Regions from separate parts of the Colwellia sp. PAMC 21821 genome, predicted to be linked through region 2. Evidence: predicted binding sites of a transcription regulator. Region 2 holds the regulator's gene; each other region holds the start of a gene.

The links. The regulator MetJ, encoded in region 2, represses methionine synthesis genes. The targets are predictions, from matches to a motif close to TAGACGTCTAGACGTCTA.
Region 1: A3Q33_RS14145 (homoserine O-succinyltransferase) is a predicted target of MetJ. The motif match lies at 2,566-2,583, and genes of this name have one in related genera.
Region 3: A3Q33_RS18935 (cystathionine beta-lyase) is a predicted target of MetJ. The motif match lies at 2,012-2,029, and genes of this name have one in related genera.

Annotation. Positions count from the first base shown of each region.
Region 1 is NZ_CP014943.1:3,332,457-3,337,635, reverse strand. It holds gene metH (methionine synthase) at 1-1,434, opposite strand, end outside; gene A3Q33_RS14145 (homoserine O-succinyltransferase) at 1,487-2,437, opposite strand; gene A3Q33_RS14140 (HD domain-containing protein) at 3,164-3,757, opposite strand; gene A3Q33_RS14135 (hypothetical protein) at 3,997-4,416, shown strand; partial or broken gene secD (protein translocase subunit SecD) at 4,582-5,179, shown strand, end outside.
Region 2 is NZ_CP014943.1:2,345,513-2,350,691, reverse strand. It holds gene metL (bifunctional aspartate kinase/homoserine dehydrogenase II) at 1-2,260, opposite strand, end outside; gene metB (cystathionine gamma-synthase) at 2,366-3,523, opposite strand; gene metJ (met regulon transcriptional regulator MetJ) at 3,754-4,098, shown strand; gene A3Q33_RS10040 (hypothetical protein) at 4,216-4,473, opposite strand; gene A3Q33_RS10035 (VOC family protein) at 4,862-5,179, opposite strand, start outside.
Region 3 is NZ_CP014943.1:4,531,751-4,536,929, reverse strand. It holds gene A3Q33_RS18940 (DNA polymerase II) at 1-1,841, shown strand, start outside; gene A3Q33_RS18935 (cystathionine beta-lyase) at 2,164-3,342, shown strand; gene A3Q33_RS18930 (alkaline phosphatase) at 3,514-4,944, opposite strand; gene A3Q33_RS18925 (endonuclease/exonuclease/phosphatase family protein) at 5,016-5,179, opposite strand, start outside.

The DNA of each region.
Region 1 (5,179 bases), 990 kb from region 2:
GTAACGGCGTAACAATTCGGCTTGTTCGCGAAAGTTGTCTTCGCCCTCTTTTAAACTAATAGAGTTAACAACGCCTTTACCTTGAATACATTTTAAGCCTGCTTCTAAAATATCCCATTTAGACGAGTCGAGCATAATAGGCACTTTGGCGATATCTGGCTCGCCAGCAATTAAGTTTAAATAACGCACCATAGCGGCTTGCGAGTCCAACATGCCTTCATCCATGTTGATATCAATGATCTGTGCGCCGTTTTCAACTTGCTGCAAAGCCACCGCAATAGCTTGGTCGTAGTTTTCATCAGTTATTAAGCGTTTAAAAACAGCCGAGCCGGTTACATTGGTACGTTCACCGACGTTAACAAATAAACTGTCTTCTTTAATAGTAAGTGCTTCTAAGCCAGATAATCGACAAGCAATTTCTTTCGGCTTAATTTCTCGTGGTGCAATATTAGCCACGGCATCAGCCATGCCTTTAATATGATCTGGCGTGGTGCCACAACAGCCACCAATAATATTTAAAAAGCCTGCTTTACCCCACTCTTCAATATGCTTGTCCATTTCTTCAACGCTAAAATCATAGCCACCAAAAGCATTTGGTAAACCGGCATTAGGGTGAGCAGAAACAGCCACGTCTGAAATACGGCTTAACTCTGCAACATATTGGCGTAATTCAACTGGGCCTAAGGCACAGTTTAAACCCACTGAAATTGGCTTAGCATGGCGTAACGAGTTGTAAAAGGCTTCGGTTGTTTGGCCTGATAACGTACGTCCTGAGGCGTCGGTAATCGTGCCTGAAATCATTACTGGGAAACGTTCACCACGGTTTTCAAAAACCGTTTCTACGGCAAATATAGCCGCTTTAGCATTTAGCGTATCAAATATGGTTTCAATTAAAATAATGTCACTGCCGCCATCAAGCAAGGCGTTAGTAGATTCAATATAAGCGTCTTTTAGTTCATCAAAAGTGACATTACGATACGCAGGATCGTTAACATCAGGCGATATTGAACAAGTACGGTTTGTTGGCCCTAAAACACCCGCTACAAAGCGTGGTTTATCAGGGTTTTTCGCAGTAAACTCATCGGCTACTTCACGGGCAATTTGCGCTGCGGCTAGATTAATAGCTGCGCTGTAATCTTCCATGTCGTAATCGGCCATGGCGATAGTGGTGGCATTAAAGGTGTTGGTTTCAAGAATATCTGCGCCAGCAACTAAATACTCACGGTGAATCGCTTTAATAACGTCAGGCTGCGTTAGCACCAACATGTCGTTGTTGCCTTTAACATCGCTATGCCAGTCAGAAAATTGTTCGCCGCGATAGTCTTGCTCTTCAAACTTATACGCTTGGATCATGGTGCCCATAGCGCCATCTAAAATTAAAATACGCTTATCTAACTGCGCTTGTAAAAGGCCATAAGAAGCAGATTTCAGCACTGGAGTCCTTGATTGAGAGTTTGATTGATAGTTTGACTGAGAATTTGATTGCTTAGACACGAGATTTCCCTGGGTGAATTGCTTTAATATGGTTTGCATCTAATTGATACGGCGTAATTTGATAAACGTAATAGTTTAACCAGTTGGTGTAAAGTAAACTGCCATGGCTGCGCCACATGTTTATCGCTTCTTTTTCTGGGTCATCATCGGTAAAGTAATTGTTAGGTATTGTAACATCGCCCCCGGCCGCAATATCTCGAAAGTATTCTTCGCTGAGTGTGCTTGCGTCGTATTCTGGGTGACCTGTTAAATAAACTTGCTGTTTATTTTTACTTGCTGCTAAATAAACCCCAGCAACATCAGATTCGGCCAATATTTCAATATGCTCAAGTGACAGATAATCAGCCTTGTCGATATAGCCATAACGAGAGTGCGGCACACTAAAGATTTCATCGAATCCGCGAGTAAGCTGTTCATCAGGCTTTAAACAACGGTGGTGATATACACCTGATAGCTTTTGCTTACGTAAGTGTCGCTTTAAACCATAATGATGATAAAGCGCAGCATGGGCGGCCCAACAAGAAAACATGGTTGAGGTAACGTTTTGCTCAGCCCAGTCAAACACCTCACAAATTTTATCCCAAAAAGTGACTTGTTGATAATCTAATAACGCTAGCGGCGCACCTGTAATAAGCAAACCATCGTATTGTTTATGTTTAATATCATCGAACAAGCGATAGAAATTGTCTAAGTGCGCTTGCGGTGTATTTTTAGATACGTTGGCATGTATACGAACAAATTCAACATTAATTTGCAGTGGCGTATTCGCCAACATACGCAAAATTTGTACTTCGGTTTCAATTTTATTAGGCATTAGGTTAAGAATTGCCACTTCCATAGGGCGAATTTCTTGATCCGCGGCGCGGCGTTCAGACATCACGAAAATATTTTCTTGGTCTAAAATCGTTAATGCGGGTAATTCATTGGGAATTTTTATGGGCATATTGCTAACCTAATATCGGGTAATTAATTAACTTGGTATCTGTATATAATAAAGCTGAAAAACACTATTGATCTTTACAATTTTTATCTCAGTATAATGTGACTTGGATTTCTAGCTATGTCAACCTCTAAACGTATAGACGTCTAAAGTATTTTGACACGTTTAGATGAAAATAATGAGTTTTAAACGAAATAAACTCATGTAACTGCTATAAATCCCCCGAAATAGGCGCACTCCTGCTGCAAAATGATCGGCTTAAGCATGGTAGTCCTTTCATCTTTGAGCAAACTAACTAATCGAGTAATACCGATTTGATTAATAGTATTAAGAAGAATATATGGCATTACTCGAAAATTTTATTAAAGCCATGCGGGCATAAGTTGTGAAGCTATTTTTGTTGATTAGAGGTGGGAGCTAAGAAGTAAGTTAACCATAAAAGCTTAGTTTTATTTTCGTTTTCGTTTTCGTTTTCGTTTTCGTTTTCAATATATAAAGCCTGAGTGCACTCATTAAATTGAGCAAAACCCACAGCTTATATTCATAAATTTAAAAGATAATCACATTTAAATTAGGTAGTCGGTTTATACATCGTAGTTGGTTTGTTAACCAAAAAAACATATTCCGATAGTAAATTAGATAGTAAATTAGATAGTGAGTTAGATAGTGAGTTAGATAGTATAAATTTTAGTAGCTTACACATATTAGCAAGCTACTAAGGCGTTGAGATTAATCGTTGCGAAGCCACCCTTTTTGTACGGCAAATTCAATTTGAGCTGCAACATAGCTCCATAACTTGGGCGCTAACCCATCCAGTAAGTTGTTACGAGCAATAACGTCTGACTTACTCACGTTATGCTTAACCCAGCTACCACCGTCATTTTTCATATTTTGCAATAATGGTAATACCCGATCCATTGCTTTAGCAAATTTAGCATCGTTTGTTTCGGCTGCTTCAAACTCTGTCCACAACGTTAACATTTCTTGATATTGCGCTTTAGGCAACAATCCAAATATTCGATTTGCGGCCTCAAGCTCTTTCGCTTCTTGTGCGTCAAGTTCGGCTTTTGCTGCAAATGCGAAGGTATCACCAGCATCAATTTCTACTATGTCATGAATCAGTAACATGGTGGTGACACGCGCAACATTTACAGGCTCTGCGGCGTAGACATGAAGCGTTTGAGCCATCATGGCAATATGCCAACTATGCTCGGCACTATTTTCCCGTCTATTGTTATCCGATTTTACCATCACCTGCCGATATACGGCTTTGAGGCGGTCTAACTCTAAAATAAAATCTAATTGCTGTTCCAAGTTTTGCATTACTACTCCTATTAAAAAGCTAATTTGGTGATTTTTACTTGCGATATAAATTGATATGGGGGCTAACCGCAATAACTCCACCCTTAACACGGTGAATGTTGAAAGGAGTCATCAAAAGTGCAAAATATATTAATTAAATAAGCTCACACATATTTATTTTATTTAAAGTCACCACTGGCTATTGAAAAATAAAATAAAGACCTAACATTAAGCTTATTAATGGTAAAAAGCTTAAGTACATGTGGCGTTATATAACAATATTATTGGTGTTATTTCTCTTAGCTCAAAATGCTAATGCCTCCTCATACTCAAAATTTAACCAAAATAACTTTGCACAACATAATGATATTACGCAGCTAGATCAAAAAGCCCATACAACGTTCGATGTTCAGCATTCGCAAGATTTATTTACCTTGCCTCGCATTAATAGTATTAGTCCGGCAACTTTCTCTGTAGAAGCGCAAACGGCACCAATTTATGTACTCGTGATTGAATTTTTTCAAACTAATAATAGTGAAAGAGAATTTAGAAATTTAGCACCACCCGTAAAATTAAATAACTGGTTTGAACAATTAAATCATCAAGGAGCTTCATCTCGTATTTCCGGCTGGAAAGACGGTAACTTTTTATACAACGCTAGAACCACCTACCACAGTTAGTTCATCAAAAATGTACAAGTAATATGCTCTTTTTGGCGTTATTACTGACACAAAATCGACTATTTTCCTTTTTAGAACCTGATGCAAAGCCATCGGTCACTTATTGAATCCATTAAGCTGTTTAAGCTCAGTGCTTCAAAATAGTGTAAATGTAGAGATTTCAAGATGAACACACGCAACAAATCCACCAGAAAATATATTAGCTGGCAAAATGCAGTCATTCTTATCACCCTGATATTTATGATTATTAATGCCCTAACAAATTTATATCCTGAGAAAGCAAGTATTCAGCTAACTAACAATAGCAGTCAGCTTGAACAAACATCACCGCAAAAACTAAACACGTTATTACTGAGTAATCAGCTAGAGGCTGAAAAAATAACAACTAACGCAAGCGGCATTACCATTACTTTAGCCAATAAGGCTGATGAGCAAGGTGCTAAAAATTTATTAAAAGCGGAGTTAGGTGATCATTACGCGGTTGTCAGCGCAGTAGAAAGTAATGCACCAGCATGGTTTAAGTCAATGAATATGGAACCCATAAAGCTAGGCTTAGACTTGAGTGGTGGCGTTCTGTTTGTATTAGATGTAGACACCGAAAGAGCCTTATTTGAACACCTTAAAGGTATCGCGATCGACATTAAAACGCTCAGTGTAGAAAACCGTATTCGCGGTATAACGTTAACTCAGCCGACAAACAATTCTATAGATATTAACTTTCCGTCATCTATGCAAAGCAAAGTTGAGAAGCTACTTAGCTCTG
Region 2 (5,179 bases):
CACTTATAAACCTGGCGACAAAACGAATAACACAAGCGTTATCTTGCGCCTGTTTTAAACGTGATAAAAACATTTCATCAAGCTCTGACGTTCGTTCAAGAAATTCTGCTAATGAGATATCACGCAAGTCTTCTGGTACTAGGCTTTGACAGTCAATGTCAGCTAACGATAACTCAAAACCAGCAGAACGAGCGAGTATTAATAACTTACGTTGTACATCTCTACCTGATAAATCTTCGCGTGGGTCTGGCTCTGTAATGCCTTGCGATAAAGCATCACTTAGCAGTGCCGAAAATGGTGTTACGCCATCGTAATACTGAAATAACCACGATAACGTGCCAGAAAATATGCCAGAAATTTCCGATATTTTGTCGCCACTATTCAACAATTCTTTAATCGTTGAATTAATAGGTAAACCAGCGCCAACCGTAGTATTTCCCAGCCAAATACTCTTATTGTCTTCAGCGGTGCTGAGCAGTTGTTGATAGTTTTCAGTGCTCGAAGACGCGGCCCATTTGTTCGCGCCGATAACGTGTATACCCCGGGCAAAAAACTCTTGATACAAATGGCTAAAAGCTTCACTGGGTGTGATATCAACAATAATCAATTCATCATAAGGATGACTAGTTAACCAAGCTAATAATTGTTCGCTATCATACTTTTGCGCTTGTTGTTGATAATGCTCCAGCGCATTCGCTACATCTATGCCATCGGTATTTATCAACGCTTTACTCGCACCGACTAAGCCAACTAAATGAACATTTTCTAAGCCTGAAACACGTGCAATTTGCTTTGGTAACATGGTTAAAAATCGTTGACCAATATTACCTAAACCTGCGACGACAAGCGCTATGTTTTTTGCGTCTTTGGTCATATCCGCGTGTACATTGTTTAGCACTTCACTGGAACAAAGCTCAGGTAAAATGGCAATATAACTATGTTCATTAAAAGAATGTAAAAAATGTAAGGTTTGCTGATGTTTAAGCGCCCTTTTAAATCGCGCGCGCATATCACCTTGTTTTGCCACGCTATGACCAACAATGGCAATAATCGCCACGGGCTTAAAAGTGACTTCAGTGTCATGGCTTGCTAGCCATTGGCTAACCGACTTTTGCTGCTCCTGCGTTACAACTATGTAGCCTTCGTCAAGGTTAGAACAAATCGGTGAGAACTCAGTCACCGCTAACTCTCCTGACTTAGCTAAGAAACTGGTCGATTTTGCTAATATTAAATCGTTCAAACTGGTGACTGACAGCTCTTGTTTTGCTATTTGGCCAAACTTACCTATTTCACTACCGCTAATATCGGGGGCAAAACTGCTGGCAACATGCAAATGGGTATTATGATTGGTTAATGGTTGTAAGGTTTTTGCGTGCAGTACAGGGTTGCCTAAGCGGCCAAGTTCATTGGCAACTGCATTCGGAAGGCGGTGCAACTTTCTCGCAGACGGCACAATACGTGGGTCGGCACTGTAAATACCATCAACATCGGTCCAAAGCGTTACGTTACGCGCACCAGACAATGCTGCCATTATGGTTGCTGAGTAATCACTGCCATTACGGCCCAAAGTACAAGCTTGCTGTTGTTTATTCCGCGCAATATAGCCAGTTACTATGACCAATTTTTCTTGTTGTCTACGCTTCGCAAAGCCTTTTTCACTCGTGCTATAGTCAATAGCGCAATTTTTTTCATCCTCTAGTAAGAGAAAATCTCTCGCATCTAACATATAGCTAGGGCAAACACTTTCACTCAATACTGACGATAACAATCTTGCTGACCAAACCTCACCAAAAGCTAATAAGTCATTTTCATAACTCACAGGATCACTCAGTAAGTTTGCTGATATTTGGCCAATGTTGTCACTCAGTAAGCTTTTTAATCTCGCGGCGCTACTGGCATTTAATAGCTCATCAATTAACGCTGCCTGTGCAGTCTCTAGTGCTGCAATAGCCTCAAGTAACGGCATATTTAAGGAACTTACTTCTTTACTCGCCCCTGCTTTTTCAGGACTAAGCAAGGTAACTTCTTGGAGTTCAACGGCAATTTGATAAAGTTTAAATAATGCATCAGTCGTATTACCATTGGCAGACACCACAATAATGTCATTTAGCTGGCAATGCTGACGAATAATTTCAACCACACGTTCAACGCATGCACTTGTCGCTAAACTGCTGCCACCAAACTTATGAACATTGCAGCCAACTTTGACCAATTTATTTTTTGAAGGGCTGAGCGTTACCGCTGCATTAGAATCAATCATTTTATTACCAAGGGCCACTGTATTTATCAGCCCGATTTAAAAATTTACTTTGTGCTTAGTCTCCTTCTTGCGAATGAGTAAGACTAAGCACCGCATCAAACTGAATTACAGTTGGCTTGCATCAAGCGCTTGAGAAAGGTCAGCAAGCATGTCATCTATATCTTCAATACCTACTGAAATTCGAACTAATGACTGGGTAATACCGGCAGCCAATTGGGCTTCGATTTCCATCCCGGCATGGGTCATGGTCGATGGATGACTGATTAAGCTTTCAACACCGCCTAATGATTGTGCCAAGGTGAAAAATTCTAGTTTATCGAACAAGACTTTAACGGCTTCAACACCACCTTTAAGTTCAAAGCTCATCATGGCACCAAAGTCATGTTGCTGTTTTTGAGCCAAAGCATGTTGTGGGTGATCAGCTAAGCCTGGAAAATAAACTTTTTCAACAGCCGAATGTTTCTGCAAAAATGCGGCGACCGCATTAGCGTTTATTTGATGCTGCTTCATTCTGATCGGCAATGTTTTCAAACCACGTAACGCTAAGAAGCTATCAAACGCTGAACCTGTAATGCCAATACAATTTGCCCACCAAGCAAGTTCTTCACCTAACGCTAGTTCTTTGGTAACTAAAACACCACCAACCACATCGCTATGTCCATTAATGTATTTAGTTGTAGAGTGAAAAACGATATCGGCGCCCAGTAAAAGTGGCTGCTGTAAAACAGGTGATAAAAAGGTGTTATCCACCGCAACTAATGCCCCCACGCTATGGGCTTGTTCTGTTATGGCCGCTATATCTACCAACCTCAGCAAAGGGTTGCTCGGCGATTCAATTAATACTAATTTAGGTTTTTTCGCCAAAGCTTGTGATAAGTCCGCTTGATCGTTTTGGTCAACCACCACTAAATTAAACAGCTCGCGTTTTGCCAAATGGGTAAATAAGCGAAAACTACCTCCGTAACAATCATGTGGAATAACAACCGTATCTTTCGGGCTCAGTAATTGGCAAATAAGATGTACTGCTGACATACCCGTACTGGTAACAATACCTAAAGCCCCTTGCTCTAACTCTGCAATAGCTTGCGCAAAAGTGGCGCGTGTTGGGTTACCGGTACGTGAATAATCAAATTGACGTTTTTCATTAAAACCTTTCAATGCATAAGTACTTGAAAGGTGAATAGCTGGAATAACAGCACCGTGTTGTTGGTCACTATTAATGCCCGCTCGAACAGCGGTAGTGGCAAATTTTTTCTCGCTCATGTGTACTCCAGTATTGGTACTTTTCTATTTAGATGTTTGGACGTCTATCAATCTAAATGGTTTAAGTTCTGGGGTCAAGAACTTTAGACATCTAAACTTCTACACATTCGTTATTGACTCACGCCCCACAACCAGTAAAATCAACTAGTAAGAATAAACTTATCGCTAACTGGTATACCAGACAAGCTAAATATAAGTTTTTCGTAATCATTTAAGTTTGAGGAATATTCATGGCAGAGTGGAATGGCGAGTATCTTAACCCATACGCCGAACACGGGAAGAAAAGTGAACAAGTAAAAAAGATCACCGTGTCTATCCCTTTACGTGTTTTAAAAGTGCTCACTGATGAACGTACACGTCGACAAGTCAATAACTTGCGTCATGCGACCAACAGTGAACTATTATGTGAAGCATTTTTACATGCTTTTACTGGCCAGCCTTTGCCAGACGATAGTGACTTAGCAAAAGACAACACACAAAAATTACCCGCCAGTGTACGTAGAGCCTTAGAAGCCCAAGGTGTAACGGATTTTAGCGAGTACGAAACAGAAATTGAAGAAGAAACAGAAGATTAATCGGGTAATTAAACACTGGGTTTATCAATGACAAAAGGCGCTTAATGCGCCTTTTTTATTCCAAAAAATTGTTGAGCCCATTTTAAATGAGTCAATTAGGTATTTATATACTTAGTCTTAATCCTTATCTCTCAATATCTTTCCCTTAATGACATCGACTAAATTAGTTGGCAGCTTATCTAATATTTTACCTGAAATGTAACCATAAATGCAGACAGGGGCTACAAGTAGTATAAAAATAAAACCAGAAATCCCCATATCTACAGCCATTTTACCATTTGAAAACAATGAAATATAAACCGTGAATAAAAATAGCACTGAGACTAACCCACCTAAAATACGTATAACGGTGTTGATTTTTATATTTGCTTCCATGCTGCGACCATTCTTAAAGTATAAAATTTAATCTATTATGGATGTAGATCTACAGTTTTGCCACTAATACCAATTGAAATAAATAATCGATCATTTTAAGGCGGTTTAAATCGTCAATAACTGCGTTGTTTTCAATCACACACGCCCGCTATTACTCGACAATTGCTCCTGCATTGTTCTACTTACGGGCATCCATGCCCTAATCAATCAAACGCCTTGCCTGCAGGGATGCAGGTACTTATGTTTAGTCTGGAACAATAAACATGTATTCTTGAACAATTTATCCTCGCTTAAAATTGGTCAATAACTTATTACATTTGGTATAAGCTCTGGTCCGTTATTTAATATTGCGTAGTTTCAATCAATAAAGCTAATACTTTATCAGCCATTACCCGCCAGCATTATTCAACTGCAGTAAATCCCATTTAGTGCCATACAAGTCTTTAAATACAACTACTGTGCCATATGCTTCAATACGGGGTTCTTCAGTAAACTCAACGCCTTGGCTTTTCATCGCTTCATAATCACGCCAAAAATCATTAGTTTGTAGAAACAAAAATACTCGCCCACCCGCTTGGTTGCCGACTGATTGTTGTTGCTGAGCATTACTGGCTTTAGCCAGCAGGAGATTAGTGCCAACTGAATTTGGAGGAGATATTTGTACCCAACGTTTGCCAGCGCCTAAGTCAGTATCTTCAATGAGCTC
Region 3 (5,179 bases), 2.2 Mb from region 2:
ATTGTCAGCAAGTACTGATGATTGCCAATGAGCAAGAAATAGCGCGCGAGCAAGGCAAAAAAGGTGCTATTGATATTGCATGGCAAGCTGATGAGCGAGCATTACTTGTCAGTTTACTAGCTTGGTTCTCACAGCACGACCCCGATATTATTATTGGCTGGAATGTGATCAATTTTGATTTTGATTTATTACAGAAACGCTACGATTTACATGGGATTAAGTTTGCCATTGGTCGCGATGGCAGAACACCTTATTGGCGAAAAAACCAAGCCAGTGACCAGCAATTTATTGAAATTAATGGCCGTGTGATACTCGATGGTATTGATTTATTAAAAACCGCTACTTACAATTTTCCGAGTTTTTCACTTGATAATGTCGCGAATACATTGCTTGGTATTGGTAAAAAAGTTGATGATGTAGATAACCGACTACAGGAAATAACCGATAACTTTCACCACGATAAAACCGCACTGGCGGCTTACAATTTAGAAGATTGTCGTTTAGTTATCCTGATTTTTAAGCATACTCAATTATTAGAATTCGCTATGCTCAGGGCGCAATTAACCGGTTTATCCATTGATAGATTTGGAGGTTCAGTAGCGGCTTTTACTAATTTATACCTGCCAAAATTACATCGCAGTGGTTATGTCGCGCCTAACATGGGCGATGGCGATCAAGGCTTTGAATCACCGGGCGGTTTTGTCATGGACTCTATTCCAGGTCTTTACCAAAATGTGTTGGTGTTAGATTTTAAAAGCCTATACCCCAGTATTATACGCAGTTTTAATATTGACCCCATGGGTTTGATAGAAGGGTTAAAGTCTCCAGAAACAGCAATAGAGGGCTTTGATGGTGCTTATTTCTCCAGAGAACAGCATTTTTTACCTGGTATTATCACTGAGCTATGGAAAGAGCGTGATATCGCGAAAAAAGATAAAAATGCCGCCTTATCGCAGGCAATAAAAATTATCATGAATTCATTTTACGGTGTTTTAGGCTCAACAGGTTGTCGATTCTTCGATCCCCGTTTATCTGGTTCTATTACTAAACGTAGTCACAGTATTTTAAAAACCACTAAATTATGGATAGAAGCGAAGGGTTACCAAGTGATCTACGGTGATACAGATTCTATTTTTGTGCATGTGGGTGATGAACAAAGCGAAGAAAACAGCAGGGCACTGGGTAAAACGTTACAAGAATACATTAATCAAAAATGGCATGCATTGCTCAAAGACCAGTTTAATATTGTTAGCGAGCTTGAAATTGAATTTGAAACCCACTTTCTTAAGTTCTTAATGCCAACCATTCGTGGGCAAGATGTAGGCACAAAAAAGCGTTATGCTGGGCTGGTGCAAAAAGGTGAAGAGCAGCAATTAATTTTTAAAGGCTTAGAAAGTGTTCGAACCGATTGGACTGAATTGGCGAAACAGTTTCAACGTACTTTGTACTGGAAAATATTTAATAACGAACCGGTTGTGGAATACGTAAAGCAAATGGTTGCTGATACCTTAGCGGGAAAACACGATGAATTACTCTATTACCGTAAGCGTTTGCGCAGAAAATTGGAGCTGTATGTTAAAAATGTGCCGCCACATGTGCGCGCTGCAAGATTAGCCGATGAAATATACAAGCAGCAGGGCAAGCCACTTAAATATCAAAATAAAGGCTGGATTGAATATGTGATGACCGTCAATGGTCCACAAGCTAAGGGGTGTCAGAGCGCCGCTTTAGATTATCAATTTTACATTGATCGTCAGTTGTTGGCGGTAGCAGATGCAATTTTGCCTTTTATTAATACCAGTTTTGACGAGATCACGAACAGTCAGATGAATTTGTTTTAACGTTAGAACTGTTAGAACTGCTAGAACTGTTAGAAAAATAATAGTATTCAGTTATATAAAGTGATTCTGCTGTGCTTAATAATTAAGGCGTTTATGTTTTTATATAAGTTATGACAGAAGTTATGACAAATAAAGCGTGCTTCTTTAGCTGATTCACGATATAAATATTATAGATGGCTAGATAGCTATAATTATTTTCGAACGTTAACGTGAAAAGATCAATTATTCGCTTGATAAATTTTCAGTTCTTGCTTGATTTCAAAGCATTAGGTTCTAAACCAAGCGATGCGCCAAAACTATAACCATGGAATGTAACCCAGACATGAAAAAAGAAACCAAACTCATTAATGCTGGCCGAAAAAGCCAATGGACTCGTGGTGTTGTTAACCCACCTGTAGAACGTGCATCTACGGTAGTGTTTAATTCTGTTAAAGAGATGAAGCATGCCACTGCAAATAAAACTAATCAGGTTTTGTTTTATGGCAGGCGTGGTACGTCAACGTCATTTGCTTTTAGCGATGCCATGACCGACTTAGAAGGCGGAGCAGGGTGTGCAATATATCCGTCGGGTACTGCGGCGATTACTAATGCTATTTTGGCGTTTGTTAAAACTGGCGATCACATACTCATGGTTGATAGTACCTACGAACCAACGCGCGATTATTGCGATAAAATTTTAGCTAAGTTGGGCATTGAAACAACCTACTATGATCCCATGATAGGGAAAGGTATTGAGTCTTTAATTAAAGCTAATACGCGCGTGGTTTTTCTTGAATCTCCTGGTTCTATTACCATGGAAGTGCAAGACGTACCTGCCATTGCTGAAGTGGCACACCGCCATGATTGTATTGTAATGTTAGATAACACGTGGTCAGCGGGCGTAAACTTTCAACCTTTTGATTACGGTGTTGATGTATCAATTCAAGCCGCCACAAAATACATTGTTGGTCATTCTGATGTTATGTTAGGCACGGCAACAGCAACCGCTGAATATTGGCCACAATTACGTGAAAGCAGCTATATCATGGGACAATGTACATCGCCTGATGATTTATACCTTGCCATGCGGGGTATTAGAACCTTAAGTGTGCGTTTGCAGCAGCATCAAGCTAGTGCACTGAAAATTGCTGATTGGTTGTCATCACGCCCTGAAGTAGAAACTATTTTACACCCGGCATTGCCTTCTTGCCCCGGTCATGAAGAATTCAAACGTGATTTCAGTGGCTCAAATGGTTTGTTTTCTTTTGTATTAAACAAAGGTAATCAGGCTGCGTTAACTGCACTTTTAGATGGTTTAGAACATTTTAAAATGGGCTATTCGTGGGGTGGATTTGAAAGTCTTATTTTAGGTATTTCAAATGTTAACAGCATGCGTACTGCCACAACTTGGCAGTATGAGTTTCCGTTGATTCGCTTACATGTTGGTTTGGAAAATGTTGATGATTTAATTGCCGACTTGGAGCAAGGCTTCGCCCGCTTTAATGCTGCATTATCGTCATAGATTAACAAGCTTAGTTGACTTACTTTTTTAGGTGACTTACTTTTTAGGTGACTTACTTTAAAGCCAATAGATGAAAAACGCCGAGTAAATTACTCGGCGCTTTTTTGTTTTACATTTTTTCGACTACATTATACAAAATACAAGTTCCAATAGAACGTTCGGTAAACAGTGTTATTTTTTACCTAACAGCGTGAAAATTTTCTTGGCGATATCGGTGTTATCTTGAAAGCCGTTAAACATTTCACTGCCTTTACCAAAGGCAAATACTGGCACATCAATACCTGTATGCGTGCCCGATGGACTAATAGAACCCCAACCGGTATTTGTTTTCATATCAATTATTTTCGTAATTACATTCAGTACTGACTGGTAATTTTTAGGGGTTCTTTTGCCTTTTTTATCGGCAGCAGATAATAAACTAAATTGTTTAACGATATCTTTGTCACTGAGTTTTGCTTGCTGTAAATTATTTAAGTCCTGAGACGATATGTCGAATGACAGTAAGCCATTCACTTGAGCCAAGGTTAAGTCCTCATCAGTGAATTTCAGCGCTATTGTCTTTGGTGACATTGTCATGCTTCTTAAAAACTCAGGTTTCCATAGGTACTTACTATTAATGTTAGGATCTGAACGTTCAGTTTTTTTACCGATAGTTAAGCCACCAGTGCTATGATCGGCTGTGATCACTACTAAGGTATCTGGATTTTCTGCAACATAGGTCTCAAGATATTCAATGGTTTTTGCTAAATCGTCCATTTCTGCCATGGCAGCTGCAATATCTCTAGCGTGTCCGCCATAATCAATTTGGCTACCCTCAACTAACATAAAAAAACCATCTTTGTTTTCTAACTGTTTTGTTGCAGCTTTCGTCATTAGCGATAAACGGTGCTTGTTGGTGTCATCTAATGCCCAAGGTAAATTAGTATGATCAAATAAACCTAATACCGGCGTATTCTTAGGGATACTGTTTATTTCGCTATATTTATCAATATAATGAAAGCCTGACTCAATAAATTCATTAACGAGATTTCTATCTTTGCGGATAAAATATTCCCAGCCACCACCAAAATATAAATCGGCTTTTATGCCATCATCAATATAACTGTCAGCAATAGCGTTGTAGTTGTAGCGATGGACATTGTGCGCTAAATAAGAAGCCGGGGTGGCATGATTTATCTGGACAGTAACCACAACACCCGTTTTTTTACCGCTTTGTTTAGCATATTCCAAAACCGTTTCAATTGGCTGTCTGTTGATATCTAAACCAATAGCATTATTATAGGTTTTTACGCCTGTAGAAAGGGCTGTTGCGCTCGCCGCAGAGTCAGTAACGTAACCCGATTCAGGGGCTGGATAGGTGCTACTTGTACCGGTGAAATTACGGTCAAAAACCGTTGGTTCAATTTCTGGTGTTGCGGGGTTGTCATTATAATAACGATAGGCTGTAGTATAGGCTGGTCCCATACCGTCACCAACAACCATAATAATGTTTTTTGGTGTATTACTCGCCACTGTATTTACCGGAACATGGCTTGTCGCTTGCAGTTGGCTACAAGACATAACCAATAAACTAGTTAATAACGTTGGAATGAATTTTTTCATTTTTATATCCGTTAACTTAATAAGTAAAACGACTTAATTGAGAGGTAATTAAGCTGCTATTTTTGCTGTAACTATTCTTTAAATGCAACATCAACCCAAACAAGTCGGTGATCAGATGAAGCCGCTCGGTCTTTAATTAAACGAAATGTATCTTCACTTTCTTTTGGCCAAAATATGCCTGAACCAAGGACGTTAAATTGCGCTTTCGCAGGTAAAACATAATCGGCTCGCATGC